DNA from 3 places in the Serratia sp. TSA_130.1 genome. Region 3 is predicted to be linked to each of the others. Evidence: predicted binding sites of a transcription regulator. Region 3 holds the regulator's gene; each other region holds the start of a gene.
The links. Region 3 encodes LexA, which represses DNA repair genes until DNA is damaged. Its sites were predicted from a motif close to TNCTGTATGTACATACAGNA; they were not measured.

Region 1 (9,263 bases), on a different contig from region 3:
CGGCGATGAAGATCCGTTCGAGTGCCCGCTGGGCGGCCTGAATGATGTCACGACTGTCCTGGGTGGGCGTCGCCAGTCTTGTGGTGGCCTGGTTGCCGTAATAGGTCTCGCCGGCGGCGAACGGACTGGTGGCCACGAACACCGAGATGTGCCGGCAGAACTGCCGCTCGCCACGCAGCTTTTGTGCCGCGCGCTCGGCATGTGCGCAGACCGCCTGGCTGACGCTGTCCAGCTCGGTGGGCTTGTCGCCGAACGAGCGAGAGCAGACGATTTGCTCCTTCGGCGCCGCAAATTCCTCCAGGCCCAGGCAGGCGATGCCGTTGAGCTCGCGCACCGTGCGCTCGAGTACCACCGAGAACTGACGGCGCGCCGCGGCCGCCGGCATGTCGGCCAGCTGCAGCGCAGTGGTTATGCCCATCGTTGCCAGCCGGCGGGCAATCCGCCGGCCAACGCCCCACACTTCCTCTACCGGCACGTGCGCCATCAGGCGACGCTGACGCGCCGGCGCGCTCAGGTCGACCACACCGCCGGTCTTGTGCCAGGTCTTGGCGGCGTAGTTGGCCAGTTTGGCCAGCGTCTTGGTCGGCGCGATCCCGACGCCGACCGTCAGGTGGGTGCGGCGCCGCACCTCTTCACGCAGCCGCCGACCGAGCGATTCCAGCTGCGCGGCCGGGATACCGGTCAGATCGCAGAAACATTCATCGATTGAATATACTTCCAGTCGCGGCGTCAGATGGCCAAGGATGGCCATCACCCGATGCGACATGTCGGCGTAGTAGGCATAATTCGACGAAAACGCCACTACGCCCTGCCGCTCGGCGTCCCGGGCGATTTTGAACCAGGGCTCCCCCATCTTGATGCCGCAGGCTTTCGCCTCGCGGCTGCGCGCGACGACGCAGCCGTCATTATTGGACAGCACCACCACCGGCCGGCCGCGCAGATCGGGGCGAAAGACGGTTTCGCAGGAGGCGTAGAAACTGTTGACGTCAACCAGGGCAAACATGGCGGGGTCTCCGGGCTTTGCGGAATGTGCAGGTGGCGATAACCGGGCCGGATTACAGCGTGTGAATGGCGTGGCGCACCACGCCGAAGATCACGGTCTCGATGTCGTCACCGAGGGGGATGGGCGCAAAGGCCGGATTGGCCGGCAACAGCATCGGCCGGGGCAGCAGCTGCAGGCGCTTGCAGGTGAACTCGCCGTCGACGGTGGCGATGACGATGTCGCCGTGCTGCGCCCGGTAGAAACACTCCACGACCAGCAGGTCGCCGTCGAGGATACCGGCGTCCTGCATCGACTGCCCCTCGGCGCGCACCAGGTAGGTGCTCTCCGGGTGACGGATGCAGATGTCGTCCAGCGACAGGCGCTGCTCGAGGTAGTCCTGCGCCGGCGACGGAAACCCGCAGGGCACGCCGGCGTCATAGAGGCGAACCGGCATCACACGGCCTCCGGCACGCTCTGCCAGGCATCGTCATCTGGGGGCGTGTCCGCGTCGGCTGAAGCCGCGGCCGGCTGCGCCGCCTGCAGGTAGTGCGTGCGCAGCTGCGTGGTCAATGTGGCCACCACGTCGGGACGGTCGCGCAGCCAGCCGGCGGCCTTCTCGCGCCCCTGCCCGATTTTCTCCCCCTGATACTCGTACCAGGCGCCGGTCTTGAGGATATATTTGGCGTCGACGGCCAGATCCAGCACTTCGCCCTCGCGGAAGATGCCGACGCCGAACAGCAGCCGGAACTGCGCCTGGCGGAACGGCGGCGAGACCTTGTTCTTGACCACCTTCACCTTGGTATCCCGCCCGATGATGGTCTCCCCTTCCTTGACGTTGCCGGCGCCGCGCACGTCGAGACGCACCGAGGCATAGAACTTGAGGGCGTTGCCGCCGGCGGTGGTTTCAGGGTTGCCGAACATCACGCCGATCTTCATGCGCAACTGGTTGATGAAGATCACCACCGTGCGGGTGGTGTTGATGCTGCCCTTCAGCTTGCGCATCGCCTGGCTCATCATGCGGGCCTGGAGACCCATCTGGGCGTCGCCGATCTCGCCTTCCAGCTCGTTTTTCGGCACCAGGGCGGCGACGGAATCGACCACCACCACGCCGACGGCGCCGGAGCGCACCAGCGCGTCACAGATTTCCAGCGCCTGCTCGCCGGTGTCGGGCTGGGAGATGAGGAGTTCGCCGATATCGACGCCCAGCTGCTGCGCGTAACGCGGATCGAGCGCGTGCTCGGCATCGATAAAAGCGCACTGCAGCCCGGCGCGCTGGGCACAGGCAATGACCGACAGGGCGACGGTGGTCTTGCCGGACGACTCGGGGCCGTAGATTTCGGTGATGCGGCCGACCGGCAGGCCGCCACCGAGCGCGATGTCGAGACCGAGCGAGCCGGTCGGGATACGTTCGACGGCCATGCCGTGATTATCGCCCAGGCGCATGATGGCGCCCTTGCCGAACGCTTTCTCGATGGCGGTGATGGCGCTTTGCAGCGCTTTGGCGCGACTTTCCTGCGTGCCGGCCGTGTCCTGCGGTGTGCGAGTGCGTGATGCGTTGCTCATTTTATGTTCTCCTCTGGTCGGAAATCGAATGCGTTATTATAATAATACTGTATGCATAACCAGTATAATATAAAACCGACGAGGAAAGACAAGGGATGATGGCGAGGTCAACCGCGCGACGGGCACAAGCCCCTCATTTTGAGGTGAATATTTTTACCGACGATGCGCACAGGTTATCCCCCAAATTTGTGGATAACGTCCTGATTGTGAGTGGCGCGGCACCGGGGGCGGATATGGGACCGTCCTGGGCAAAAGCGGTATTCAGCGCCGCTTTTACGACGTAGAATCCGTTATGCTGTGACGGTACCGGCACGACGCCGGACTTCCACTCTTTCGCGTCCAGCAGATAATTGTCCCAGCCCTGGTCTTTCAGGGTTTCAGAGGCGTAGGTGAGCCGGAACAGGACGGACTGAGCGGCCAGCTTGCCGCTGCAGGAGCGAAAGAGGTAGTCAAGATGCTGGCGCAGATCGCGCTGACGGATATGTTTCTGCCGCAGGGTCAGGGCGGACATGCTGCGGTGGCCCATAATCTCTTCGTCGGGAATGACCGTCACATCAACCAGCGGAAAATCGCCGGTGTACAGTTTCCCGGCCAGCGTCGGATCATCAAACTCCCGCAGCCAGTTGGTCGGGTACGGGTATGGGCTGCATTTGCCGGTATAGAAAGTACCGGGATGACCAGTGGCAGCGATTTATGGCCGGCAGATGGATGTCCATGAAGTCGCGGGGTATCTCAGGTTGCGTCAGAAATTGCCGGAAAGTGGCATCATGGGGCGAAGGATTTTTTTTCATGGGGCAGTTGCCGCACATTCGGTCAGCAGCTCACTATTTAGCACCAATATATGGTTCGATACTTTTGATACTAACAATTCAATCGGTTGGCCATTAAGGTTATAACTGATATGCGCGCCTGCTACGCCAATCTTCTAAAAGCCTCTCTTTACCTGCCTGCAATTTTTACTTAAGTCAATAGATCTCGATTTATGGAATATATGATGCGGCATTTTTGCGTAACGCCACCTTATTTCTGAAACCTTAAGCTCTGACCATAACCTCCGTAGAATATTTAAAAATAAAACCTTTTAAATTAATGTTAATTTTACGTTAATTTTTTGCTTTCGTTGCGTTGTATGATGCGTAAAAAACTACCAAGTCCATAATGTATTAACTATGCTGTAGGTGTGGTTAATGCTTGGCTTATCCTAACTAATTGTTTTTATTTGAATGGAGGTTTTTGTGATGAAGAAAAACAAAACTGATTTTACTTCTAACGGAAGTAATGATAAGACAATCTCTACAGTTGAACCACACTATGAAGATACTGCACCCGTCGAGAAGGTAATTAAACCCCTTACGAGTATAAGTCCCCCGGGAGCGGAACCCATGATGCCGGGTTCTGATAAGACACCTAAGAATAGAAACGAGAAGCTCAAACAGTTAGATAAATTTCGGTCTGATCCTCAGGGAGAGTCGCTGCGCACGAATCAGGGCGTGAAGATTTCCGATAATCAGAATTCACTAAAGTCAGGAACTCGCGGTTCAACCTTGCTTGAAGACTTTATTCTGCGAGAAAAGATCACACATTTTGATCATGAGCGCATTCCCGAAAGGGTAGTCCACGCACGAGGTGCGGGTGCACATGGTTATTTTCAGGTCTATGAATCGCTAGCCTCCTATACCACTGCCGAATTCCTTCAGGATCCCAGTGTTAAAACACCTGTCTTTGTGCGTTTTTCTACCGTCCAGGGCTCCCGAGGCTCTGCTGATACGGTAAGAGATATTCGAGGCTGGGCAACAAAATTCTATACTAAAGAAGGCAATTTTGATCTCGTAGGTAATAATACGCCCGTATTTTTCATTCAGGATGCGATTAAGTTCCCGGACTTTGTCCATGCGGTGAAGCCAGAGCCTCATAATGAAATACCGCAGGGTCAAAGCGCGCATGATACTTTTTGGGATTATATCTCACTGCAGCCAGAGACACTGCATAATGTTATGTGGGCAATGTCAGATCGCGGCATTCCCCGTAGCTACCGTATGATGGAGGGATTCGGCATCCATACCTATAAAATGATCAATGCTGAAGGCCAATGCCACTTTATACGTTTCCATTGGAAGCCTGTATACGGCGTCTCCTCTCTAATATGGGATGAAGCTCAATTGCTGACAGGCCGCGATCCAGATTTTCATCGCCGTGAGTTGTGGGAGTCCATTGAAGCGGGTGACTATCCTGAATATGAACTCGGGTTGCAGATAATTCCAGAGGAAGATGAATATAAATTCGATTTTGATATACTTGATCCAACTAAGTTGATCCCAGAGTCTTTGGTTCCCGTTCATCTCGTTGGAAAAATGGTATTGAATCGCAATCCGGACAATTACTTTAGTGAAACCGAACAGGTAGCATTCTGTCCTGGTAACATCGTTCCAGGTATAGACTTCTCTGATGACCCACTACTTCAGGGGCGACTCTTCTCTTACATTGATACCCAAATCAGCCGATTGGGAGGAGTAAATTTCCACGAACTTCCTATTAATAAACCAATTTGTCCTTTCCACAACCATCAGCGTGATGGGATGCATCGTATGAGCATTTCTGGAACAGCCAATTACGAGCCTAACTCTATAAATAACAATTGGCCAAGAGAAACCCCCCCGGCAAAGGGCGGGTTTGCAACCTACCCGCAACCAATAAATGGTGAAAAGACCCGCAGAAGGAGTAGCACTTTTGTTGACTTCTATTCTCAGCCACGTCTATTTTGGCTAAGCCAAACCAAAGTGGAACAAAATCATATTGTCGGAGGGTTCAGTTTCGAATTGGGTAAGGTTATGCGCCCTTGGATACGTGAACGTGTGGTTGATCAGCTTACCTATATTGATCACCAGTTGGCCCAATCTGTCGCAGATAATCTTGGGATAAGATTGAGCCAAGAACAATTGAAGCATCCATTACCTGGCCCCGTCAACGGGATATCTAAAGATCGTTCATTAAGTATGTACGATGGGCATCATCAGATACTCAAATCACGCCAAGTGGCTATTCTTGCTGCCGATGGTGTTTGTGGGGAATCTATTGATAATATTATGAAAACCCTTAAAAAACATGGTATTCATGGAAAGGTTTTTGCTCCGCACTTAGGTAGAATAACTTCTCTGCAAGGTAATGAAATAGAGGTCGACGGTACCATAGAAGGCAATCCATCTGTGATGGTGGATGCCGTTATCATACCGGAAGGAGAAGGCAGCATTGACTCCTTGATGAAAAACGGCAACGCCAAACATTACGTGATCCAAGCATTTAAACATCTGAAAGCGATAGGGCTGCAAGGCAAAGCGTTTAAGCTATATGATGCATTGCCGTTGCCCAAACCAGATGAAGGTATTATCGTGGGGGATAAGGCTGCGGATTTGGCTGAGGCATTTTGTAATGCTATGAAAGGACATCGTATTTGGTCCAGAGAAAGCGTAGCACAGGAAATTGCTGGCTAAAGTAGTACTAACTTGGGCTCTCATTTAAGGGAGCCCTACCAATGAGGATCAACAGGATTGTCGTTATGGAATACTATGGTTATACACTTGTTAAGTTTATGATAGGTTTTGTTATTGTAATTACTCATCTAAATCTATCGGGTAAAACTCAGCTTTCCCAGATGACCCCCGTAGACTTCATCGGCAATTTCGTGCTGGGTGGAATTATTGGTGGTGTGATCTATAGCGATTCAATACCTATGCATCAATATGTACTGGTACTCTTTATCGGCGTATTTCTCATCTCGTTATTGAATGCATTAAGTAAGCGCATACACTTTTTTCGCACTGTTACTATAGGTCAGCCAATACCGATCATCAAAGAGGGTCGCTTTCTTATTGATGCCATTTCGAGTAAAAGAAATAAAATTGATATATTGAATGTCTCCTCTCAACTTCATGCGCAAGGGATCCCATCCTTCCAGGAAGTCACTTATGCGCAGATAGAGCCAAATGGTCAAATAACGGTTGTATGCGATGGCGCCAAGATGCCTTCAGTTATCGTAATGAAAGATGGTAAGGCCAGGATTGCTGAACTCAGTTCGATAGAGAAAGATGAAGCATGGCTTGCCTGTAAATTAAAGGACGCTGGTATAGATCCTCACGCGGTTTTTCTTGCGGAATTTTGGAATGGAAAATTAAGTTTTATATTAAATAACGGCGAGGTTAAATTCTCTCTTTAAGTACTATTCATTGTTATAGCATTTAAAGTAATAATTTTCCTCCGTAGATTTGGCATAACTGATTATTATTGCTATGTTTGTTATTGCTCGATTGAGACTGTGGCATCTCTTTCAGCAAACTTAACACAATGTTAACAACATGAAAAGGATCGTAAATGAAAATGGAAAATGGGATGGTTGTTGAAAAAAAAATATCATGGGGTAGCGTAATAGGCGGTGTGATCACTGTATTGGCCGTGTCATTACTGTTGTCAACGCTGGGTACAAGTCTTGGGCTTTCCATTGTTGACCCGGCTTCAGACGATCCGGTAAATGGAGCGGGAACCACCGTTGCCGTCTGGTCTGCAATCTCGATTATTGTCAGTCTTGCCATCGGCGCTTTCGTCGCCGGTCGTCTGGCAGCAAATGATGGTCTCATTCATGGCTTCCTGGTGTGGGCTACAGCGCTCATTGTTGCTGCAGTTCTGGGAACCTTGTTGGTTGGCTCAGCCGTTAAGATGACTGGTAATGCGCTCGGCGCCATAGCTTCTACCTCAGGTAGCCTGCTTTCAGGTGCAGGCTCTGCGCTTGGAAACGGTGCTTCCGGAGTGGCAAATGTGGGAAAAAATCTCTTTGACCAGCTGGACATCGACACAAAACTTGAGCCGGAAAACCTAAAATCGGATGTGGTAGCAGCATTGAAAAAGAGCGATATACCTTCGTTGCAGCCAGAATTTATGCAGCAGCAGCTTGATGGTGCTAAAGCGGATTTGAGTGATGCGATTAAGGCTTTCTTCAACCAGCCTGATAGCAATGACGCTATCATACAGAAACTGATTAGTAAGCTGAAAAAGCGTGCGGATGCAATTACTCAGGATGTCAACCAGGACTCATTGAAAAAAGCGCTGAGTGAAAACACCGACATGACTCCTGCAGAGGTTGATAAAACAGTCACTAACTTGATCGATACTAAAGAAAAAACAGCTCAAATCGTTAAGCAACGTCTCGATGAAGCTGAAGCGAAAATTAATGAGGCGAAGCAAAAGTATGCCGAGCTTAAACAGGAAGCCCGTGAGCAGGCTGCTGCGGCTGCAGATGCATTGGCGCGTGCGGCTCTGTGGTCATTCTTTGCCTTGCTTCTTGGTGCAATCATCAGTGCGTTGGCCGGATTGTGGGGCGTAAAGACGAATGCCCGTCATATTCGAAGCTGAGGCTGGTTTAGCGTTACCAAGAGACCTAATCAGATTGAGTGCAATTTTAGCTATGTTCGTGCAGTTAAGGAGAGACTTATGAGAAAATCGCTAATGTACGCTGCGACCGTCATTTTTTCCATCATGGCCCTATCGGGATGCACACGTTCAAGTTATGCCATCTATACACATGACGGCCGTACTATAGTCAGTAAAGTTAAACCGGCCCAAACCAGCGCAGGCTTGGTAGGCTACACCGATGCTAATGGCGTCAAACAGCAAATTAACCAGTCTGAAGTGAAAGAAATTTCAGAGATCCCATAATGAAGTTAAGAGGATAGAAGTAAGAATCAACTAGTTAAGTAACAGTGTTATTTTAAATGAAGACCCTTGTCACAAGGGTCTTCATTAATCAACAGAACTAATTGGTATCTATAGTTATTATAATGTTACACCTACCACCCAACAATCAAGATGCAGTCTAAGAAACCACTTGTGTTTGATAGTGGTGCTTTTCATATAAAAAGATGTGATTTATTTTAATGGAATAGGTTTGGAGCGTGTTTTATGCTTTTAATCAATTAAGGAAAGCATGGTGGATAAATACAGCCTGGCAATTTTACGATTTACGCTGATGTTTATTTTTACGTTCAGTCTTGTAGGTTGCCCTGAAACCCCTAATAAATCTTTGCGGGAGCAGGTAAGGGATGCTGAAAAGGCTTCTGGATATAGCTCAGATCCTGCTGTAATTGAAAAATGATGAGGTTAATATGGTTCGTGCAAACTCTGGAAAGTCGATCTCATCCTAAACGTCAATACGCCCCGGGTGAGACGACTACCCCCAATATCAAATTGGCACGACCCATCCATCCCCAATAAGGAAATCATGCCATGGATAAACAGGAATACCGGCTGTACCTGGCCATGTTGAAGGCGCGCGGCGAACTGGCGCGCAAGGCAATGGCCGACAACGCCCGGCGGCGCAACATGCTTAAAGCACATCGTCAACGACGCTCTGACGACATCAGGTCATTGTTGGCCTGGAAAGACAGGGATGTCTCAGTTGACGGGTTACTGGCCAGCGATAAGGAGTTGGAAACTCGTGAACGGGCGTTTGGCAAATAATGCGAAAGCGTAGGCAGCTGGCTGAAGGCGATAATAAGGGGGTTCTACATGGGAACCCCGGATTTTTCGAAGGCTGAAACAGACTAGGGGCGGTGGTTCAATCATGGAGCGCGAAAACCTAAACCAGCCTCTTGTCTTGTTATCTGAACAGGCGGATCCGTTGACGAATAAATTTCATTGCCCCCCATGCGGCCACAGCTCTGCGTGGCCATAT
Region 2 (11,306 bases), on a different contig from region 3:
CATCAGTGGACGCCCGGTCTCAATGGCTGGGAGGTTGGCGAGAAGCCATGGAAGACAGGGCTGTGACCGCTTAAGCGGCTCCCTGTCAAATAAAAGGAATAACCTCCGCCCCCTGGCGGAGGTTTTTGTTTCAGGCGCTTATTCATCCCGCCAGCGTTTCAACAAAATACTCGCATTCACGCCGCCAAAGCCGAAGCCGTTTGATAAGGCGTAGGTCATGTTCATCGATTCTGCCTGTTTCGCGACCAGATGCAAACCTGCCGCCGCCGGGTCGGGGTTATCCAGATTTAGCGTGGCAGGGGCTATCTGATCGCGCAGAGCCAAGGCGGTAAAGATGGTTTCCAGCCCGCCGGCGGCGCCCAGCAGGTGCCCCGTCGCTGATTTTGTTGAGGTCACGGCGACAGTCCCGGCCGTGCCAAACAGGTGTTTGATGGCGTTGATTTCGCCCAAATCCCCTACGGGTGTCGACGTCGCGTGCGCATTTAAATGCTGTACCTCCTCGGGAACGACGTTCGCCTGCTTCAACGCGATTTTCATCGCCCGATAGGCGCCGTTGCCGTCTTCAGCGCCGGATGTCATATGGTAGGCGTCGGCGCTGGTGCCATAGCCGACGATTTCCGCGAGCGGGGTGGCGCCGCGCGCCAGCGCGTGTTCCAGCGTTTCAATGACCAGCATGCCGGCGCCTTCCCCCATGACAAATCCGTCCCGGGCGCTGTCGAAGGGCCGAGAGGCCTGTTGCGCCAATTCGGCTGGAGCGGTGGACATGGCGCGCGCGGCGGCGAACCCGCCCAGGCTGACGGTATCTATAGCGGCTTCGGTACCGCCGCACACGGCGATATCGGCTTCATCATTGCGGATCATACGCACTGCGTCGCCAATGGCTTGCACGCCGGCGGCACAGGCGGTGACCGGCGCGCCAATCGGCCCCTTGAAGTGGTGTTTGATTGAAACGTGGCCGGCCGCCAGATTGACCAGGAATGAGGGGATGGTGAACGGCGACAGCCGCTTGGCGCCGCGGCTGTCGGTTGTGCGCACCGCCTGGGCAATCGCCGGGAAACCGCCAATACCCGAGGCAATGACGGTGGCTGTGCGCTCTTGTTTTTCGTCCGTATCGGCTATCCAGCCGGCCTGACGAATGGCTTCGTCCGCCGCCGCCATAGCAAACAGGATAAAGCGGTCCATTTTCTTTTGGTCCTTGGGGGCGACGGAGGCGTCGGGGTTGAAGCCCGCTTCAGCATCCTGCGCCAGCGCCGGGACCTGTCCTCCGACCTTGACCGGTAAATCTGCAACGATCTCGTCAGGCAACGCTCGAATGCCGGATTCTCCTTTTAACAAACGTTGCCAGATGGCTTCAACACCGCACCCTAGCGGTGAAACGGCGCCCATGCCGGTAATGACGATACGACGATTGCTCATGATGGCTCCTTGGTAAATTCGGGTAAGTCGGCGAGGCGCCGCTGCCGCATCAGTTCGGCGCGTTGATGTATGCCGTCGCTTGCCGCCGGCCCTGGCGCCAGCGTAATGAACTGCGGCGGCACCGGCTGTTGGGTATCACGATTGACCAACTGGACTTGGATCGGCCGATCGTTGCGTCCGTCGACCAACAGGGCGCTGACGTCCCCGTCGGTCAGATGATTGTTGCCCCATTGTGAGAGCGCCGCCAACACCGGGAGAAAATCGTTGCCGCGCTCAGTAAGCAGGTAGTGATAGCGCACCGGCCGCGTTTGATAACGTTCTTTATACAGAATGCCGTGGGCCACCAAATCCTTCAGGCGACGCGCCAGTAGCGTGGGTGACATCCCCAGACTTTGTTGGAATTCGTCGAACCGGGACAGCCCCTGAAAAGCATCGCGAAGGATCAGGATGCTCCACCATTCCCCCACGCGATCCAATGCACGCGCTACGGGGCAAGGCGCGTCGCTAAAGCGGGTTTTTTGCATACCTTCCTCACTAAGTACAATAATTGTAGTTACCATGCTAGTCATGTTAGAGGATCTTGAGGGGCAAGAGAATAACCGGATGCAAAAAAACCGCTATCGCACTGATGCGGGTATTGAGGGAGGCCGCCTTTCAGGCTGCCTGTTGCTTTGGCCGCTTCGGGTAAGCATAGGGCAGAGAGCGGTGGCGGAAGACATTTCGGTGTCGGGCGATGAAATAAGGAGCACCCAACGTTTTCATATCGCCCAACAGCGCATCTTCGCTATCGGCCCTAACCCTCTTTGATGAGAACTGAATAATAAGATGATGCTAACGGCGGTTAAAAAGAGGGGCGGGAGTCTTTGAAAGGCCGGGAAAGGATAAGAGAAAGAAATGCCATCACGTCGAACATGACGGCATGCGAAGAACGTTAGAGAGAAGGCAGTGGCCGCCTTCTCGTCAGCGTGATTAGAACGCGGTGGTATCTTTGAACAGGCCCACTTTCAGATCGGTGGCGGTATAGATCACTTCACCGTCAACCAGCACTTCGCCATCGGCGACGCCCATGATCAGCTTGCGGGTGATGACGCGTTTGAAGTTAATACGATAGGTTACCTTTTTCGCGGTCGGCAGCACCTGGCCGGTGAACTTGACTTCACCGACGCCCAGCGCGCGGCCTTTGCCTTCGCCACCGAGCCAACCGAGGTAGAAACCGACCAGCTGCCACATCGCATCCAGGCCCAGGCAGCCCGGCATGACCGGATCGCCGATAAAGTGGCAACCGAAGAACCATAGGTCCGGATTAATATCCAGCTCCGCTTCCACATAACCTTTGTTGTGAGTCCCGCCGTCTTCGGTCATTTTGACCACGCGGTCCATCATCAACATGTTACCCGCCGGCAACGGCGGGCCACCGGCGCCGAACAGCTCGCCGCGGCCGGATGCTTCGAGGTCTTCTTTCGTATAGGAATCGCGTTTATCTACCATGTTCTCAGTAAGCCTTATTTTAATGAAGGACGCAGGTTAGCTAACACGTGTACGCTGAACAAGTCCGATCAGCCGTGGTTGAACCAGTTGAGCCAGCGTAGCGGCCATGGACGACGGCGTTCCTGCAGGCTCACCTGCGCAATCCGTTCCTGAATGGCCGCCAACAAATTCGGCTGTTGTTCGTCAGAGTAGAGGCAACCGGTGAGCAAAGGCAAGGCTTCCGCCGCGCTCTCTACCGCCCACAGGTGGAATTGTCCCTCGCGCACTGCGTCAACGACATCCTGACGCAGGCACAGGTGGCGCACGTTGGTCACGGGCAGTATGACGCCCTGTTTGCCCGTCAGGCCGCGGCGTAAACAAACCTCGAAGAAACCTTCGACCTTTTCGTTAACGCCCCCTATCGGCTGTACGTTGCCGAATTGGTCAACGGAGCCGGTGACGGCGATCTGTTGTGTGATCGGCTGCTGTGACAGGGCGCTGATCAGGGCGCACAGTTCAGCCAGCGAGGCGCTGTCGCCGTCCACTTCACCGTAAGATTGTTCAAAGACGATCGAGGCGGAGAAGGGCAGCTGCTGATCCAGGTCCAGTTCGGCGATCACGAACGCTTGCATGATCATCATACCTTTAGCGTGCAGGTTGCCGCCTAGCTCGGCCTTGCGTTCGACGTCGGTAAATTCGCCGTCGCCGAGATGCACAACGCAACTGATGCGCGACGGTTCGCCGAAGCTGCGTGGGTGGCCGGGATAATCCAGGACTGACAGGCCGTTGATTTGCCCAACCACTTCACCCTCGGTCTCGATCAGGATCTGACCCAGTTCGATCTCATCCTGCATACGCTCGGCGAGATAGCTTTCACGCCATTCGCGGGCATTCAATGCCGCTTCAAACGCTTTGGCCGTAATGCGGTCTTCTTCGGCATATAGTGCCGCTTCGGACAACTGCTGCCCAAGCCAAACCGGCGAGAGTGGCAGGATGCCCTGATCGCCACTATAACGCACCGCCTGAACGATCAGCGGCAGCCAGGCATCGGCCGCCAACATCGGTAACTGCCGCTCGGCGATCACACCGTTGACGTAGCCGCACCACTGCGCCATATCATCAACTTCAGTCAGTTGCAGATCGTCTTCATATTCGCCATAGACCGCTTGTTCACTCAGTTCTGGCTCGATATCGTGGAAATCGGCCAGGCCGTGGCGGTCGCCGACCACAATCAGCCGCAGGTCCAGCGGCATCGACGGAATGGCGACCGGCAGCGGGCGGGTTTCGTCAGGCGAAACCCAATGGAACTGACGCTGGCCGATCATTTGCTTCAACCGCAGCCATAGCAACGGCTGGGCCAGCAGCGCCCGGGCTGACAGGATCAGAATACCGCCGTTGGCCTGGTGCACCAGGCCGGGCTGCAGAGTGATGTCGCCATTGTGGATCCGCACGCAACCAAACAGCTGCTCCGGTTCAATCCACTCTTGGAACACGCAAGCACCGCCGGCAGCGAAAGGTTCATCGCCATGGCTGGCAGGCTCTACGCTGACCTTGCCATCCTGAATGACATAGTGGCTGCCGAGGCATGCCGTGTTTTGCGGCAGCAGCGGTTTGACGGCGTTAGCGATCAGTTCCAGGTATTCTCGCGTTTCTTGCGCTTTCAACAGCATGAATCGCGGTGGCGATTGGGGGTGACAAAATAGCGTCAGGGCATTTTCCAGCCGAGGCTGAATGGCGGAAAAGGGCACGGGTGCCAACTGAGCGGCGGTATCAAATATCGCCTGATAAGGCGTTACGTCCGGCAATAAAGATTGCCATTCAAGTCGGTTATTGGTCAAAGTGTTAGATGCAATCGTTAAAAAGGGAAAGGGCGATTATACAAGAATAACGGCAGCTTGATACATGTGGAGTGCCAGTTGGCATCAGGGAGTTTGACATCGCGCGATGACTGTGCAAAAAACAGTCTAAAAGACGGCTTAATTGCCGGGGAAATTCGGCGTAAAGCTGTTATGCTTATTTGAAGTTACGCGGTCACTGAAGAGCTCAAGATGAAATATCAGCAACTGGAAAATCTGGAGAGCGGTTGGAAATGGAAGTACCTGGTGAAGAAGCACCGGGAAGGGGAACTCATTACCCGCTACATTGAAAACAGCGCTGCTCAGGAAGCGGTTAACGAGCTGCTGAAGCTGGAAAATGAGCCGGTAAAGGTACTTGCATGGATTGCCGCTCATATGAATCCGGATCTGGATAACCGGATGAAACAAACGATCCGCGCCCGCCGCAAACGTCATTTTAACGCAGAACACCAGCATACGCGTAAAAAATCTATCGATCTGGAGTTTTTGGTTTGGCAACGTTTGGCTGCCCTGGCGCGTCGTCGCGGCGTGACGCTGTCGGAAACCGTCGTGCAGCTTATCGAAGATGCTGAGCGCAAAGAGAAGTATGCGAATCAGATGTCGTCGTTGAAAGAAGACCTGAAGGCGATTCTCGGCAAAGAACCTAAATAAACGGGGCAGAGCGCCTTCGTTGCACCAGGCCTTGAATGCTCTGACAAAAACAGGACGAAAAAAAACCCCGCATTGCGGGGTTTTTTATTAGGCGAGTAAACTTAGCCCTGAGGCTGAGTTACAACGTCTTTGATACCTTTAACTTCGATCTCTACGCGACGATCTGGTGCCAGGCAAGCGATCTGAGCTTTGGTAGCGCGGCCAGATTTGTAGCCACAGGTGTTGCCAGTAACTGGCTCTGCTTCACCCATACCACGTGCAGAGATTTTGTCTGACGGGATGCCTTTGGAGACCAGGTAGTCAACAACGCTCTGTGCGCGTTTTTCAGACAGTTTCTGGTTGTACTGGTCAGAACCAACGGCGTCGGTGTAACCCAGAACCACTACGGAACCGTCTTTAGGATCCATGGAGCTCAGCTGGGTGTACAGCTGATCCAGAGCCTGCTGGCCTTCTGCTTTCAGAGTAGACTTGTTGAAGTTGAACAGCACGTCAGACTTCAGAGTGAAACGCTTGGTTTCAACAACTGGAGCCGGAGCTGGAGCTGGAGCAACTGGAGCAACTACGTCATCCTGACCGAAGCGGTAAGAAACGCCCAGGCTCAGCATGGTGTTGTCTGGACGCGCGCCAACGGTACCTGCGTCACCGATGTTGCTTACGAACTGGTAGTCCAGGCGAGTAGCCCAGTTTTTGGTCAGTGCGTATTCAACACCCACAGCAGCCAGCGGAGAAACGCCGGTGTCGTGGTCGCTCAGACGCTGACCAGTACGGCCGTAGTTCGCTTTGGAGTCTGCGCGCCATACCATACCACCCAGACGAGTGTAGATGTCCAGATCGTCAGCAATTGGGTAGCTCAGTTTAGCGGCCAGTTGAACGCCCTGCGCTTTGAAAGCACCGTTGTTCACGCTGCCTTTGTAAGGCATGCGGCCCAGCCAGTCATAGCCCAGTTCGAAGCCCAGGTATTGGTTTGCCTGGTAGCCCAGGAACGCGCCTGCACCCAGCTGATCTTTATGGGTTGGGCCATTGCCGATACCGTTCTGGTAACCGTTACCGTAGAAACCAGTGTCGTGGTACTGGGACCAGCCCAGTTTAGCACCGGTGTACCAGGTGTTATCTTTTGGAGCGGCTTGCGCTACGGTAGCGAAACCTGCCAGTGCCACTGCTAATGCGATAGCTGTCTTTTTCATTTTGCGCCTCGTTATCATCCAAATAGGCAATGAGCTTTAAAGCTGTTTAAGCCCTTGGTTAAATTCCTTCGCCAAGGTTTAAGCCCTCGTTTGTTACTCGCCAGTTTTTCTGACGTTATAGAGCAACCTTGGCGATGTAAAGTCTACAACGTGGCGCGAAAGTTACAAGTGTGATGTGATAAGGCTCTAAAAAAAAACGCAGAATCGTACATATTTGCTAACATTCTCCGCTCAAAAAAGCGGCGATCAACAGGGCGTTTTTCCTTGCCGAACCGCGGCCGGACTAGCTTTTTGCCTTATCCCGCAAAGGTTCCCTTTACGGGGTGCGAAAATGATGGGAAAAATCCTAAATTTACTTAATGATACAAAGAAGAGTGAATTTTTAGGGTAGAACACTGTCCGTGAGTCGGGCTAATGTCACGTTGTGGACGCATGATAAACCCGTATGCGTTACCCAATTCTGCCGCTCGTCTTAATTTTAGACGATCCTCCTCTGTTAGCTCGGGCAACCAGCCGAGAACCACGCTGTAATTCCCCGTTTGCAGCGCTTTTTCCATTGCCTCAACCGTATTCACCGGGCTGATCTGGCTCAATTGCACCACTTTATCCACCGGCAGGCCGGATTGCTGCAGCCACTGTTTGCTTAATTTTTGCTGCGGCGTGAGCCACAGAAGCCAGCGAGACTGCTTGCCCAGTTGCTGCAGCAGGGGCAACAGCAATTGAGCCACTGCGGGCTGGCGCTCGTTGTAAACAAGTTCACTGATCAAGCCATTCTCTTTGCCGACATCCGTGTTCTTCGCAACATTGCGCGTTGTATAAGAGCCATGGCCGAAATGAGGTTGGTAGAGTGATTGAGTACGCATAAAGTTCCCGCCCGTCGTGTTACTGTATGTTTATACAGTATCCCTGATTTAGGATAAGATCAACCCAAATTTTCGTAGCGGCTCGCATAATTGCGATCATTTTTTGTACCGATGGTTTTTGTGATTGGCAGGCGGGCGGATAGTGCGTATTTTTCTAATTAGTTGTTCACGTTACTTTTTTCATTGATGAGAGAAATAATACGGCCAGAACCTAAAGGCCAGAACCTAAAAAGGAGGAACGCTATGAAAAGGATGTCGACGAGAAGAATCGCGCAGGCTAAAAATTGCTTTGCGGCATTGGGGGCCATCACGACTCGGTCGCAGTTCGGCGGTTACGGTCTGCTGGCTGAGGGCGTCATGTTTGCGGTGATAGCGGAGGGGGAGCTGTATTTGCGGGCTACGGCAAGCATGGAACCCGCCTTTCGCGCCCGCGGAATGGTCAATATGGTCTATTCCAAACGCGGTGTGCCCATTACCTTGCGCTATTACTGGGTTGACGAGTCGCTGTGGCGGGAACGCAACGAGCTGGTGGGGCTGGCCTGGCAGGCTGTCAGGGAGGCGCGCCGGGAGCAGCGGCTTAAGGCTGGCGATCACGGCCGACTGAAGGCATTGCCGAATATTGACGTCAATATGGAACGTCTGCTGTGGCGAGCGGGCATTCGCAACGCTTATGACCTACGGCTGCATGGCGCCAAACGCAGCTATCTCCGTTTATTGAAACAGCAGACTAATTTGGGGCTACGAGTGCTGCTGTCGCTGGGCGGGGCGATAGCCGGTTATCATCAGGCGGCGTTGCCGGCCGAATTACGCAGCGAGCTAGTGCGTTGGTTCGATCATACGATGGCGATGCGCCGCCATGGGCATGAGCCAGTTATTCAGGGCCCATCGATCGGGCCCTGAATAGTTAGGCTGCCTTATTGATTTGGGCATGCAGCGCGGTGAGCTCCGGCAGCAGCTCGAGCACCAATCCCACCTGCTGCAAGACCAATTGTTCTTTGCTTTCAGGTTCCGGAACGGCTTTGCTGATGCGCTCCGCCAGCTGTTCCAACGCCTGCGCAATGCGCTGGCTGTTCCGTTCTTCCTGATGCAGGGCGCCGTCCACGTAACACACGGCGTCATTGAGCAGATCGAGCGTGGCCGGGGTGTTCAGCCGCTCGCGGTGCGCCCCCAATGCGGAGATATAGCTCAGGAGCGTGTGGTTCAGACAGAGCAAGCGGAAGGCGGCTTCCTGCAGCGCTTTGTCGGCCTTGGGATCGGCTGACATGTTGGAGATGACCGAAGCCAGTTCCGCATCGCTGTTATGGGCATCTCGTCGTGCGATGCGGTAAGCGAGGCCGTTATCCTTACCTTGATGATATTGCACCAAAATGGCGTCCAGATAGCGGCAGTTGGCATTCAGCGTTTTATCCACCACCGCCGGCAGTTGGCGGAACTTCCAGTCTGGCCAGATGAAGCTGACGGCCGCCCAGGCGATGGCGCAGCCCAGCAAGGTATCGTAAACGCGCGGGGCGGCCACTTCGAATCCTTCACCCAACAGGTTGAAGCACAGCAACACCAGCAGCGTGATGAACATCGTCGCGTGGGCATATTGCACGGTGCGGAAAGCGAAGAACAGGACGCCGGTGATGACGATCAACACCAGTTGTCCTTCTACGGAAGGCACGAAATAGAGGATTGGCAGGCCGATCAGGATACCTGCCAGAGTGCCGATGATGCGCAGTGCCAGGCGCCGGCGGGTGGCGTTGTAGTTCGGTTGGCAGACGAACAGGCTGGTCAGCAGGATCCAGTAACCGTGCTGCATACCGGTGAACTGGATAAAGGCGTAACCGACGCACAGCACCGCCGACATGCGGATCGCATGGCGGAACAGGGCCGACTGCGGCGTTAAATGGCGGCTGATGCGCAGCCGGATGTCGCTCCAACCGGTCAAGCGATCGTCGGCCAGGCTGTTCTCTTCCGCTTGTCCGCTCGCCAGCGTTTGCTCGGACTCGATATTGGCCAACTGCGCATCTATCGCATGCAGGTTTTTCAGCAGATGCGCCAGCGCCTTGGTCTGTTCGCTATTGCCCTGGGTTTCGGCGATGCGTGCCAAGGCCTCCTGAATGCGGCTGAAAGCCGGCTCAAAACGCGGGTTGTGCTGGTATTTTTGCCGCAGCAGGATCGATTGTGCCAGCTGGCGGCAGGCGCGCGCCTGCATGCTCAGCAAACGCTGGAAGCGGAATAAAATATCGCTGTGACGGAATTGCCGGCTGAGCGCGTGGTACTGAACGTGGGAAGAGCTGGCGCGTTCGTGGATATCCTGCGCGACAAAATAGTAGTGCAAGGTGCGGCGGGTGCCGCGCTGGCCGCGATCGCCTTTCAGGCGCGTCAGCAGCGAGGCTTTGGTCTGGTTGAGTAACGCGACCAACGCGCTGTTGGCCATCGCGACATCCATCCATGGCAGGTCGGCGGCGCGTTCGGCGTCGGGATCGAACAGATTGGCCTTGGCATCCAGATAGTTGGCCAGTTGATCGTAACAGCGCGCCAGGTTTTCTTGCAGCGGCCGGATCGGGAACAGCAGGTGGCCCGCCAGCGTCAGCAAGTTGTACCACAATGCACCGATCACCAGCAGCAGCGGTTGCTGATACCAGGCATCGTACATGGAAGTGCCGAGCATGGTGTAAACCGCGATCAGCAGCGCACCGAAGGCGATGGTGGCGTAACGTTGCCCCAAGGCGCCCAGCAGGATAAAACCGCAGGTCGAGGTGGTTAAGCCAAGCGCGAACAACCAAGGGTAGGGAAACAGCAGCTCAATCGAGGCGGAAGCAATAAAGAAGCATACCAACGTGATCAGCAGATTGCGTAATCTGCCGGCCAGGCGGTCGTCCAAATCAGTCAGGGCGGCTGCCACCACGCCCAGCGTTAACGGGATAGTCAGCTTGGGAATGCCGAGCCACCAGGGAACGGCGGTGGTGCCGATCAGCGCAATGAGGATGCGCAAGTGATACAGCAGATTGCTGTTGTAAGTATAACGACGAACTGCGGGTGCAAAAGAGAGCACGAAAAACTCCTCAAACGGAGAAAAAATTAACGCTGTTGATAGTGGCGGCGAGCATTCTCAATACGGGCTTGCTGAGCCATTTCTACCGAGACGACGCGGCGTCCCACCGGCCACAGCGCGATGGCGGCTATTTTGAAATTGGCGATGCCGACCGGAATGCCGATGATTGAAACGCATTGCACGATACCGGCGGCAATGTGTGACAGACACAGCCACCAGCCGAACAGCACCAGCCAGATAATGTTGAGCAGCGAGCCGCCGGCGGAGAGCAGCGCATTGCTTTTTTCCGGATACAGTTCATCGACGTGTATCGCTTCGTTGCCGAACGGCACCAGCGACAGCTTGGTGATTTCCCAACAGGAGCGGGTAAGCGGCAGTGTGATGACAAGCAGCACGCTGAACACCGTAGCAATAAGCCAGCCTAGCGTGGTGAAGAAACCGCCCAACACAAAATTAAGAATATTCAGTACAGTACGCATAGACGTCATTCTGCTCTAATGATAGCCAAACCGCGATGCGGGCGTATTCACGATAAAAACGCAAAATCTATTCTACCCTTTTTTTAGCGCTAGAGTGCCACTGCTTATCGCAGGTAAACTGGCAGATATCCGTTATTTAATCTCAACATAGTCATGGCGCGACGATATGGAACTTAAAGCGACATCGCTGGGGAAACACCTGGCTCAGCACCCTTATAACCGCGTGCGGTTGCTGCACGCCGGCGTTGAGGTGAGCGGGGAAAAACATGAATACCTGATCCCCTTCAATCAACTGATTCAGGTCAGGTGCAAGCGTGGCATCGTCTGGGGCGAGCTGGAATTTGAATTAC
Region 3 (11,306 bases):
CTTGCTCATCTCCAGCAGACGCTGCATCTCGGTAAAGATCAGGCGATGCGGGCGGCTGAAGAAGTCGTTGGCGACCACGCGTTCCGCCACGTTGTCCCAACGCTCGTTATCCAGCATCAAACCGCCCAACACCGACTGCTCGGCCTCCAGCGAGTGCGGCGGCATCTTCAGCCCTTCCATCTGACGATCTCTGGAACGCTCTCTGGTTTCGTCCGCGTTTGTTTTGTTGGTTGGTTTTTTTCCTGCCATGAAACGTAGTCTTTATCCGGTTGCGAATGAAGGATCCTGACGCGAGAGTATACGTGATTTTTGCGTCATAACCGATGCAAAAAAGGTATTGACCCCCGCACGGGCGAACTGGATCTCCGATAATAAAAAGAATAGGGTGAAATCAGACACTCCAACGAGGTAACCCTATGGCCAAGCGCATTCAATTCTCCGCCGTCGGCGGACCGGAAGTCTTGCAATACGTTGATTTTACACCGCTCGATCCGGCTGCCGGTGAAGTGCAGATCGAGAACAAGGCGATCGGCATCAACTACATCGACACCTATGTGCGCAGCGGGCTGTACGCGCCGGCCAGCCTGCCGAGCGGCCTCGGCACCGAAGCGGCCGGCGTGGTGGTCAAGGTCGGCGCCGGGGTCAGCGCGATCAAACCGGGCGACCGGGTGGTGTATGCGCAGTCGTCGCTCGGCGCCTACAGCGAGATCCACAACGTGCCGGAAGAGAAAGTGGCGCTGCTGCCGCACAACCTGAGCTTTGAGCAAGGCGCCGCTTCTTTCCTGAAAGGGCTGACGGTGCACTATCTGCTGCGCCAGACCCACGAAGTGCAGCCGGGTGAAGTATTTTTGTTCCATGCAGCCGCCGGCGGCGTCGGGCTGATCGCCTGTCAGTGGGCCAAAGCGCTGGGCGCGCGCCTGATCGGCAGCGTCGGCTCCGACGAGAAGGCGGCGCTGGCGAAGCAGGCCGGCGCCTGGGCCACCATCAACTACCATAAAGAGGATATCGCCCAGCGGGTGGCCGAGCTGACGCACGGCGAGAAGGTCGGCGTGGTGTACGATTCGGTGGGGCAAAGCACCTGGCAGGCCTCGCTCAACAGCCTGAAGCGGCGCGGCCTGATGGTCAGCTTCGGCAACGCGTCCGGCCCGGTGACCGGCGTCGATCTGGCGCTGCTGAATCAGAAGGGCTCGCTGTACGTCACCCGCCCTTCCCTCAACGGCTACATCACCAACCGCGCCGAGCTGCAGTACGCCAGCAACGAGCTGTTCTCGCTGATCGGCAGCGGCGCCATTCGGGTGGAGGTGAGAGACGAGCAGAAATTCGCGCTGGCCGACGCCCAGCGTGCGCACCAGGTGCTGGAAAGCCGCAGCACCAGCGGTTCCAGCCTGCTGATCCCCTGATCGCGGCCAAAGAAAAGGGCTCCTTGCGGAGCCCTTTCTGTTACTGCGTTTTGTAGGGGTAGAGCAGAGTCCGCCAGAGACAGGGGTTGCTTTAGCAACACGAATTTTAGGTGTCTCTCACGGTGATGAAATCGGTCGCATCACTGCATCGACCCACATCCTAACAGCCCCGTCCGGCAAAAAACACGCTTTATGTGCCACATCGCCGGGGAAAACTGCCAAGCTGTGATCGCTGCCGCATTCGCGGTGCGGGAAATTGTGCAAGTTTCAGTGTGACTGTCTGATTATTCAGCAAAAAATCAGTAACGCCGGATCTGGGGTTTCTGCATTGAACGGTAAATCCATACCCCAACCACCGCCAAAATCAGCCACGGCAGCAGCTTAATGACCACTGCGAACAGCCCGCCCAACAGCATGAATGCCGCCGCCGCCAACAGCGCTGCGAAGATCCCCAGCAGCGAGATGCCGGTCACCATCAGCATCACCACAAAACCAATGAGAAAGAAGATTTCCAACATGATTGCTCCTTTGCAATACAACGTATCTGCAGAGTGGATTACAAGAAGCGTGCCAGAACGGCGGATGGGCTAACCTATTGAAAACCGAAGGCAGGCATCCGGTAACGCACCGAACGCCTGGTGAAAAACACTAACTATTGGTCAAATTTTTTGTGGATTACGCCATTTCGACGCGCGGCTGACGCACCAGCGCCAGCGCCTGCTCCACCACCCGCGCATCGGCGCCCGGCTTGTGGGCGTTCTCGCTCAGATGGCGACGCCACTGGCGCGCGCCCGGCACGCCCTGGAACAGACCGAGAATATGGCGAGTAATGTGGCCAAGATAGGTGCCGTTAGACAGCTCGCGCTCGATATACGGATACAGCGCTTCGACGATCGCCACGCTGTCCGGCACCGCGGTCTGCGCGCCGAACAGTTCGCTGTCGACCCGCGCCAGGATACCCGGATTCTGATACGCCTCGCGCCCCATCATCACGCCGTCCAAGTGCTGCAGGTGCTGCCGCGCCTCTTCCAGCGTTTTCACCCCGCCGTTAATGGCGATGGTCAACGCCGGGAAATCCCGCTTCAACTGATAGACGCGCGGATAGTCCAGCGGCGGCACTTCGCGGTTTTCTTTCGGGCTGAGGCCGGAGAGCCAGGCCTTGCGCGCGTGGATGGTGAACATGTCGCACTCGCCGCGCCCGGCGACGGTCTCGATAAAGTCACACAGGAAGGCGTAGCTGTCCTGATCGTCGATGCCGATGCGGGTCTTCACCGTCACCGGGATCGACACCACGTCGCGCATCGCCTTGATGCAGTCGGCGACCAGCGTCGCCTGCCCCATCAAACAGGCACCGAACATGCCGTTTTGCACGCGATCGGACGGGCAGCCGACGTTGAGGTTAATCTCGTCGTAACCGCGCTGCTCCGCCAGTTTGGCGCAGTGCGCCAACGCGGCCGGATCGCTGCCGCCCAGCTGCAGCGCCACCGGATGCTCTTCTTCGCTGTAGGCCAGATAGTCGCCCTTGCCGTGGATGATAGCGCCGGTAGTCACCATCTCGGTGTACAGCAGCGTTTCCTTGGTCAGCAGGCGGTGGAAGTAACGGCAATGACGATCGGTCCAGTCGAGCATCGGCGCGATGGAGAAACGATTGGCGGCGTAGGTTGGGGCGTGGTTGTCTTTCGTCATGCTGAGTTACTGGCTACCTGAGTCTGTCTGGGTTCAACGAACGGCGCGCGGCCGCAAACGGCTATTATAACGACAATCGGCGCCGTTGGGAAAACCCGCTTGCCGCCGGCAAAAATAAGCGGAGACAAGGCGAATAAACCCGCTCGTTCAGGTGTTATCTCATTACGGGCGCGCACGGCGCCTCTGCCTTGAGGACATAACCATGAACAGCTTCATTAAACGCCTGCTGGCATCGGCCATTGCCGGCTGCCTGCTGTTGTCCGGCGCGGCGCTGGCGATGGGCGGCGACGGCAGCGGCCAAACCCCGCCAACCTGTCCGAAAGGCCAGGTCTACGACAGCAAAACTCAGACCTGCATGGTAGATAAAAGCGGCAAGGTCGACGACGCCGACCGCACTAACTACGCCTATGCACTGGCGAAAAGCGGCCGTTATCAGGAAGCGCTCGATATGCTCAATACGTTGAAAAATCCCAACACCGCCGTTGCGCTGAACTATCGTGGCTACGCCACGCGCAAGCTTGGCCGCACCGATGAAGGGATCGGCTATTATTTAAAATCAGTAGCCCTCGATCCGAAATACCCCAAAGTGCGCGAGTACCTGGGGGAAGCCTATATGCTGAAAGGCCGGCCCGATCTGGCTCGCCAACAGCTGCAGGTGATCCAGTCGCTGTGCGGCACCGGGTGCGAGGAGTACCGCGATTTGGCGGCGGCCATCGACCGCCACCCGGAATCTTGATCCGACGCGCCTGCGGAGGTGACTATCAGCGGCGATGCGATACGCGATGAACTCGGCCACTATCTCTCCCGCCTGTGGCGCTATGCGCTGGTGCTCTCGCACCGGCGGGATGTCGCCGACGATCTGGTGCAGGCTACCTGCCTGCGTGCGCTGGAGCGCGCCGCGCAATTCACCCCCGGTTCACACCTGGATCGCTGGCTGTTTTCCATCTTGCACTCTATTTGGCTCAATGAAATTCGCGCCCAACATCTTCGCCAGGGGCAAGGCTGCATGGCGGCGGAAGAGCTGGGCGATGCGGACAACGGCGAACAGCCGGTCTGGCTCCATGAAGTGATGCGGCGCGTCAGCCGGCTGCCGACGGCCCAGCGCAACGCGCTGTTTCTGGTGTATGTCGAAGGGCTGTCTTACCGGGAAGCCGCAAAAGTGCTGGCGGTGCCGATCGGCACCGTCATGAGCCGTTTGGCGACCGCACGTCTGGCATTGGCCGATGACCGCCCGTTGGCAAACGCCGGCCCGCACCGCAAAGAGCGCCATCCCGCCCCCTTGCCTCCTGCTCGTCGATAACGCCCTATTCCAACGAGCGGATAACCCGGCATGGCTGCCCCAGAGGGGGTTATTGAGCTTTGCCCAAATAAACTAGAGGTAGCAACGCTTTAGAATCGATTACCTTTTACCATTGTAAATACTCTGATACTATGTTTTTATTAACGTCATAAGGAAATATAAGGATGTTCCTAAAAAAAGGAAAATCGTGGAAACCGCATATTTATTCTCTTATGATATCTGCTATTTACCAACATAAAATATATGATTACTGAAAAAGTAAAAATAAGGAAATTACAATAATCATGTTTAAAATAAAGATATCAATACTACATTGTCCATTGAAATAATAATTATCGAGCATACCATAATTTACTAGCCCTCAGGTATAAATACCGCCAAACCAAGGAGACCTTAATAATGAAGCTTACTTCATAACGAAGTTTAACCAAGGTGTTCAGGGCAATATTTTTAGTTTTCTAAATTAAAAAGTGAAAATAACTAAATACCATAATCATTCAAAAAGGTAATTATGAAAAAATTAGAATCATTACAGTACGCTAGAGCGATAGCAGCTATGCTTGTCGTCATAGACCATACTGTAACGCAATTCTCGCTCTATCAGTCTACAGGCATTGACTTTATTGATACAATGCTTAAGAAAACAGTTAATATGGGTAACATTGGCGTATATGTTTTCTTTGCTATCAGTGGCTATATAATGTCCTATACGACAAAAAACAAAACCTTTGATGTTTCATATGCTAAAGTTTTCATACAAAAAAGAGTAAAGAGGATATATCCTTTATATTGGGTATATCTTTCAGTATTTCTTGCATTATGGGGTTTAGGCCTGGCAATGCGCTCCCATCACTATAGTGTCTCACAAATATTATTTTCATATCTTCTCATACCATATGGAATAACGGAAGATAAAATAACACCACCAGTTTTGACACAAGCATGGACATTAAGATATGAAATGCTATTTTATATAACATTTGCATTTTTCATAATGTTAGGAACAAGCAAGAAATTAATGCCGATTTTATTACTTGTATTTTTTTCAGCATTAGTAATGCTTTCACACCTTAATATATTCCCTGCGGCAGAATTGAATTTATTTTTCTCAAATTGGTTACTTTTACTTTTCGTACTGGGGATATTACTAGAGAAAAACCAACATGTTATAACAAAAGTTCTGGCAGGAGTGAATAATCATACCCTGTGGATAATTACAACCATATTGATACTAATAGCGACCTACATTGACAAACCTGTAATCCTAGACTACCTATTAAGCGTATTGATACTGATTTTTATCTTACCGATTAATCAAGATAGTAAAACCCTCTTAAAGATTGGTGATGCATCATATACTATATACTTGAGTCACTCATTCATAGTGTTAGCTTACGGAATGGTATCTAAAAGCACTTCCAATATATGGATATGCCTAATTTCCGGCTTTATCACAATACTTGCATCTGCCATTTTAGGTATATTGCTGTATGAAAAAATAGAAAAAAGAATACATCGTTAATTGGAACATAAATAATTAATGGCCACTTAATAAAAGTGGCTATCAAAATTATAAAAAAACGTCTCATCAAATAAAAAACCATGAAACTCAATAAAATATATAGCATCAAGGATAGCGCAAAGCAGTAAAATCTAATAAGATTACTATTAAATCACTCATCATTACACGATTTAAAATAATATTGTTACAGACAATATTATTTTTGCCATGTGCCCCCTTCCCCCCATAATCCCCCCTTTATAGACCTTACGATACATCCCGATCAGTTCTTCATCGCGGCTGTTGTACTCCAGGCCGCTTAACAGCTTCTCTCTTTCCGTCATCACACAGGGCTCCTGCTCATCACGCGGGTGAAAGGCGTTATACCGCTCTCGTCCCCCGCTCTCCAGCGCTAAAAACGGCAACGTTGATTTGCCGCCCGACGGCGGGGAAAAGTTGTGACGCATCTCTCTTTTAGCGCGATCGGCGCGCCTTTCCCTGCGCTATCATCAGGGGAAAAGGGGGCAACTCTCGGCGATTCGCCGTAATCATGGTAAAATCGGCTTTTTTACGTACCGGGATATTTGCGATGAACTCAACCACCCAGGAAAAGCTGCTGGCGCAGGCTGAACGCCTCTGCCAGCAACGCAATGTGCGATTGACGCCGCAACGGCTGGAAGTGCTGCGTCTGATGACTCAGCAACCCGGTGCAATCAGCGCATATGACCTGCTCGATCTGCTGCGCGTCGCCGAACCGCAGGCCAAGCCGCCGACGGTATACCGCGCGCTGGATTTTCTGCTGGAGCAAGGGTTTATCCATAGAGTGGAATCGGCCAACAGCTACGTGCTGTGCCACCATTTCGAACAGCCGATGCATACGTCCGCGCTGTTTATCTGCGACCGCTGCGGCCAGGTGACCGAACGCACCACCGAAGGCGTGGAGGAAACGCTGCAGAAGCTGGCACAGGAAGCCGGATTTGCACTGCGGCACAGCGTGGTGGAAGCGCACGGTCTGTGCGCCGGTTGCGTTGAAGTTGAAGCTTGTGACAGCAAGCATGACTGCGCCGAACACGATCACAGCATCGCCATCAAGAAGAAGTAAGACGAAGTCAGGTACTTCCCTGTACCTGCGGCCGGGGCGCCAGAGGATGGAGCGACGCCGGCCTGCGCTGTTGCCGGCCGCCGTCAGTGGCGGCCCTGCGTGTTACCAGCGGTGTTTGGTGTGATCTTCCCAGGCCTTCACCTCTTTTTCGGCCGCCTCTTTCTGGTAACCGTAGCGCTCCTGAATTTTGCCGACCAGCTGTTCGCGTTTCCCTTCGATGACCGTCAGATCGTCATCGGTCAGCTTGCCCCATTTCTCTTTCACTTTGCCTTTCAGCTGCTTCCAGTTACCGTCGGCTTGATCTTTATTCATAGTCTCTCCGTTAACCTGTGGTGAATCAGTGATCCCTGTTGCCGGTCGGGGTTAACCAGAAATTTTTCTGGCCGATGCTTCCTTCACCTTAAGAAGCACCGCTCCCCTTCATTTACCAGCCACATGATTCATTCTAGTTAAACATGGAAATAAAAAAGCCAAAACACAGAATAAAAAACCATTAACAAACAAAATAAAAACAAAAAACGCTAACAAACAACGAACTAACGCGAACAGATCAAGGCTGAAAACATGTAAGCAAACATGACCAAAATCATAAGAAAAACTAACCATTAACCCAACAAAACGTCCGGTTTAATGTGCAGTAAACCAGCTGCCGCGCACCTGGTGACGGTGCCAAATCCAGCCCAATGCCACGCCACGCAACGTCAGAAACACCGCCAGCGCCAGCCAGAGCCCGTGATTGCCAAGCAGCGGCACACTGAACAGCGTCAGACCGTACCCTGCCGCGGCCACCGCCATGCTGTTACGCATCTCAGCGCCGCGCGTGGCGCCGATAAACATGCCATCCAGCAAATAGCACCACACCCCGACCAGCGGCAAAATGACCTGCCACGGTAAATAGTGGGCGGCCAACGCGCGCAGCTCCGGTAGGGAGGTCAACGCCGCCACGATCTGCTGGCCGGTAACGGCATACGCCAGGCCGAAGGCCAACGCGACCAGCCCCGCCTGCCTGCAGGCCGCGTGCCACACCTTACGCAGTTGGCTGCCGTCCCGGGCGCCGTAGGCGTGGCCGGAATGGGCCTCCACCGCATAAGCGAAGCCGTCGAGCGCATAGGCGGTAAACGTCAGCAGGTTCATCAACACCGCGTTAACCGCCACCACATCGCTCCCCAGGCGAGCGCCGAAAATGGTCAGCGACGCAAAGCACAGCTGCAGCAGCAATGAACGCAACATGATGTCGCGATTGAGCGCCAGCAGGCGACGCAGATCGCCACGCCAGGCCTGACGCAACATCGCCAGGGTAATACCACGCAGACGCATCACCCGCCACGCCAGCCACAGGCCGAGCAATAGCGTGGCATATTCGGCGATGGCGGTGGCCGCCGCCGCCCCTCGCACGTTCCAACCCAGGCCCATCACCAGCCAAATATCCAGCACGATGTTCAGCAGGTTGCCGACGATCAGCAGGATCACCGGCGCACGCACGTACTGCACGCCGAGCAGCCAGCCCAGCAGCACCAGGTTGGCCAGCGCCGCTGGCGCGCTCAACCAGCGGATCTCAAGAAAACGCCGCGCCTGCTCCAGCACCGCGCCATCGCCGCCGACGATCCGCAGCGCCAGTTCGATCAGCGGGTAGCGCAACAGGACGATCGCCCCCCCGGCCAACAACGCCAGCAGCAGCGGTTGCATAAAGGCGCGCGCCAGCGCCTGCGGGTTCTTCGCTCCCAGCGCCTGCGCCGCGAGGCCGGTGGTGCTCATGCGCAGGAACAGCAGCAGCATGAACAGGAAGCTGGTCGCCACCGCGCCGATCGCCACGCCTCCCAAATAGATCGGGCTGTCGAGGTGGCCGATCACCGCGGTGTCCACCAGCCCGAGCAGCGGCACGGTGATATTGGAGAAAATCATCGGCAGGGCGAGGCGCCACAGGGCTTTATCGGTGTCGCTGGTGAAGGCGGAAATCAGGCGCATGATGGGATGTTCCTGTGACAGAGTGACGAAGGGCGAAGTCAGAAACAAAAACGCCCCAAAACAGGGGCGATTGATACAGGGAGCGGCGGTAATGGCGCGGCGATTAAATCCAGTCGCCGTTGCGGATCACGCCGACCGCCAGCCCTTCGATCGTGAAATTCTGCTGGCGCAGATCGACCACGATCGGTTGGAATTCGTTGTTCTCCGGCAGCAGTTCAACCACGTTGCCGTGCTTTTTCAAGCGTTTGACCGTCACTTCGTCTTCGATGCGCGCGACCACGACCTGGCCGTTGCGCACGTCTTGTGTTTTGTGCACCGCCAGCAGATCGCCGTCCAGAATGCCGATGTCGCGCATCGACATGCCGTTCACCCGCAACAGGAAATCGGCGCTCGGTTTGAACAGGGATGGATCCACCTGGTAGTGCCCTTCGATGTGCTGCTGCGCCAGCAGCGGCTCGCCGGCGGCGACGCGGCCGATCAGCGGCAGCCCTTCTTCTTCTTCCATCAGCAGGCGGATACCGCGCGACGCGCCGGAGACGATTTCGATCACGCCTTTGCGTGCCAGCGCCTTCAGGTGCTCTTCGGCGGCGTTAGGCGAACGGAACCCCAGACGCATCGCGATCTCGGCACGCGTCGGCGGCATGCCCGTTTGCGAAATATGATCGCGAATCAGATCGTAGACCTCTTGCTGTCTGGTAGTTAGTGCTTTCATTCCGCCCCCTGTTTGTTTATACAGTCTTGCTGTGAGTATATACAGGTAAGCGCGGATTGGGAACCGAAGAATAAATAAAAATCAGTCAGTAGGCGCTTTGCATCAGCCAAAATGCTGCCACAAGACCGTGCCCCAAACGAACAGCGCGAGTACGATCGCCAGCGACACCGCCGCCGATCCCATGTCCTTGGCCCGCCCGGACAGCTCATGGTGTTCGCTGCCGATGCGATCCACCACCGCCTCGATCGCGCTGTTCAGGATCTCGACGATCATCACCAGCGCCACCGATCCGATCAATAAAATGCGCGCTATCGCACCCACGTCCAGCCAGACAGCCAGTATGATAGCCAGGAGGGTCACCACCAGTTCCTGGCGGAACGCCGCCTCGTGTTGCCAGGCGGCGGAAAGCCCTTTATAAGAATAGCCGGCGGCCTTGATGATGCGGGTCAATCCGGTTGCTTGGTTTGCCATGTTTTCGTGCCTTTCTCAGAGGTCGGTCATAATAAAAAGAGTCTAGAACAGTCCGCGCTGACGGCTCTCGGTTTTCGAACACCACAGATCTGCTACCCGGTTTCTGGTATGCTTGCGGCGCATTGCTAACAAGAGGCTTCACGTTGTTATGTCAGGTTGGCGTAAAATTTATTATAAAATATTGAATTTACCACTTAAATTGTTGGTAAGAAGTAAGGTCATCCCTTCAGATCCGGTTACCGAGCTAGGGTTGGATCCCTCACGGCCGATTTTGTATGTTTTACCTTACAATTCCAAGGCGGATTTGCTGACGCTGCGCACCCAGTGCCTGGCGCAGGATCTGCCCGATCCGCTCAACGCGCTGGAGATCGACGGCACTGTGCTGCCGAGCTACGTGTTCATTCACGACGGCCCGCGCGTGTTCCGCTACTACACCCCGAAAGAAGAGTCGGTAAAGCTGTTCCACGACTACCTGGATCTGCATCGCAGCAATCCGGATCTCGACATTCAGATGCTGCCGGTTTCGGTCATGTTCGGCCGCTCGCCGGGCCGCGAAGGCCACGGCACGCCGCACCTGCGTCTGTTGAACGGCGTGCAAAAATTCTTCGCCGTGCTGTGGCTCGGCCGCGACAGCTTCGTGCGCTTCTCCAACACCGTTTCGCTGCGCCGCATGGCCACCGAACACGGCACGGATAAAACCATCGCGCAGAAACTGGCGCGCGTGGCGCGCATGCACTTCTCGCGTCAACGCCTGGCCGCTGTAGGCCCAAGCCTGCCGGCCCGTCAGGATCTGTTCAACAAGCTGTTGGCGTCCAAAGCGATCGAAAAAGCGGTCGAGGACGAAGCGCGCAGCAAGAAGATCTCGCACGAGAAGGCCCAGCAGAACGCCATCGCGTTGATGGAAGAGATCGCCGCCGACTTCTCCTACGAAACCGTGCGTCTGTCCGATCGCGTGCTGAGCTGGACCTGGAACCGGCTGTATCAGGGCATCAACGTCACCAACGCCGAGCGCGTGCGCCAGCTGGCGCAGGACGGCCACGAGATCGTCTACGTGCCCTGCCACCGCAGCCACATGGACTATCTGCTGCTGTCCTACGTGCTGTATCACCAGGGCCTGGTGCCGCCGCACATCGCCGCGGGCATCAACCTCAACTTCTGGCCGGCCGGCC

Region 1: the regulator LexA is predicted to act here: its motif matches at 2,591-2,610, upstream of recA (recombinase RecA).
Region 2: the regulator LexA is predicted to act here: its motif matches at 7,458-7,477, upstream of sulA (SOS-induced cell division inhibitor SulA).

Annotation. Positions count from the first base shown of each region.
Region 1 covers NZ_JBQZFS010000011.1:69,942-79,204, forward strand. Annotated here, with positions in the region: gene umuC (translesion error-prone DNA polymerase V subunit UmuC) at 1-1,003, opposite strand, end outside; gene umuD (translesion error-prone DNA polymerase V autoproteolytic subunit) at 1,056-1,436, opposite strand; gene recA (recombinase RecA) at 1,436-2,545, opposite strand; partial or broken gene ACUTQY_RS24255 (Rpn family recombination-promoting nuclease/putative transposase) at 2,988-3,336, opposite strand; gene katE (catalase HPII) at 3,781-6,033, shown strand; gene ACUTQY_RS24265 (DUF421 domain-containing protein) at 6,099-6,755, shown strand; gene ACUTQY_RS24270 (YrzE family protein) at 6,911-7,945, shown strand; gene ACUTQY_RS24275 (YgdI/YgdR family lipoprotein) at 8,024-8,248, shown strand; gene ACUTQY_RS24280 (hypothetical protein) at 8,517-8,684, shown strand; gene ACUTQY_RS24285 (hypothetical protein) at 8,816-9,049, shown strand; gene ACUTQY_RS24290 (YqjK family protein) at 9,189-9,263, opposite strand, start outside.
Region 2 covers NZ_JBQZFS010000002.1:275,708-287,013, reverse strand. Annotated here, with positions in the region: gene rmf (ribosome modulation factor) at 1-74, shown strand, start outside; gene fabF (beta-ketoacyl-ACP synthase II) at 139-1,416, opposite strand; gene ACUTQY_RS08145 (winged helix-turn-helix transcriptional regulator) at 1,413-1,940, opposite strand; gene fabA (bifunctional 3-hydroxydecanoyl-ACP dehydratase/trans-2-decenoyl-ACP isomerase) at 2,386-2,904, opposite strand; gene ACUTQY_RS08135 (AAA family ATPase) at 2,973-4,721, opposite strand; gene matP (macrodomain Ter protein MatP) at 4,932-5,390, shown strand; gene ompA (porin OmpA) at 5,492-6,574, opposite strand; gene sulA (SOS-induced cell division inhibitor SulA) at 6,931-7,437, opposite strand; gene ACUTQY_RS08115 (TfoX/Sxy family DNA transformation protein) at 7,681-8,337, shown strand; gene yccS (YccS family putative transporter) at 8,342-10,477, opposite strand; gene ACUTQY_RS08105 (YccF domain-containing protein) at 10,504-10,956, opposite strand; gene helD (DNA helicase IV) at 11,123-11,306, shown strand, end outside.
Region 3 covers NZ_JBQZFS010000010.1:28,192-39,497, forward strand. Annotated here, with positions in the region: gene dnaB (replicative DNA helicase) at 1-249, opposite strand, end outside; gene ACUTQY_RS23590 (quinone oxidoreductase) at 417-1,400, shown strand; gene pspG (envelope stress response protein PspG) at 1,700-1,918, opposite strand; gene dusA (tRNA dihydrouridine(20/20a) synthase DusA) at 2,076-3,086, opposite strand; gene ACUTQY_RS23605 (tetratricopeptide repeat protein) at 3,289-3,822, shown strand; gene ACUTQY_RS23610 (RNA polymerase sigma factor) at 3,841-4,386, shown strand; gene ACUTQY_RS23615 (acyltransferase family protein) at 4,898-5,908, shown strand; gene ACUTQY_RS23620 (hypothetical protein) at 6,079-6,354, opposite strand; gene zur (zinc uptake transcriptional repressor Zur) at 6,477-6,989, shown strand; gene ACUTQY_RS23630 (CsbD family protein) at 7,092-7,301, opposite strand; gene dinF (MATE family efflux transporter DinF) at 7,617-8,954, opposite strand; gene lexA (transcriptional repressor LexA) at 9,058-9,666, opposite strand; gene ACUTQY_RS23645 (diacylglycerol kinase) at 9,769-10,137, opposite strand; gene plsB (glycerol-3-phosphate 1-O-acyltransferase PlsB) at 10,286-11,306, shown strand, end outside.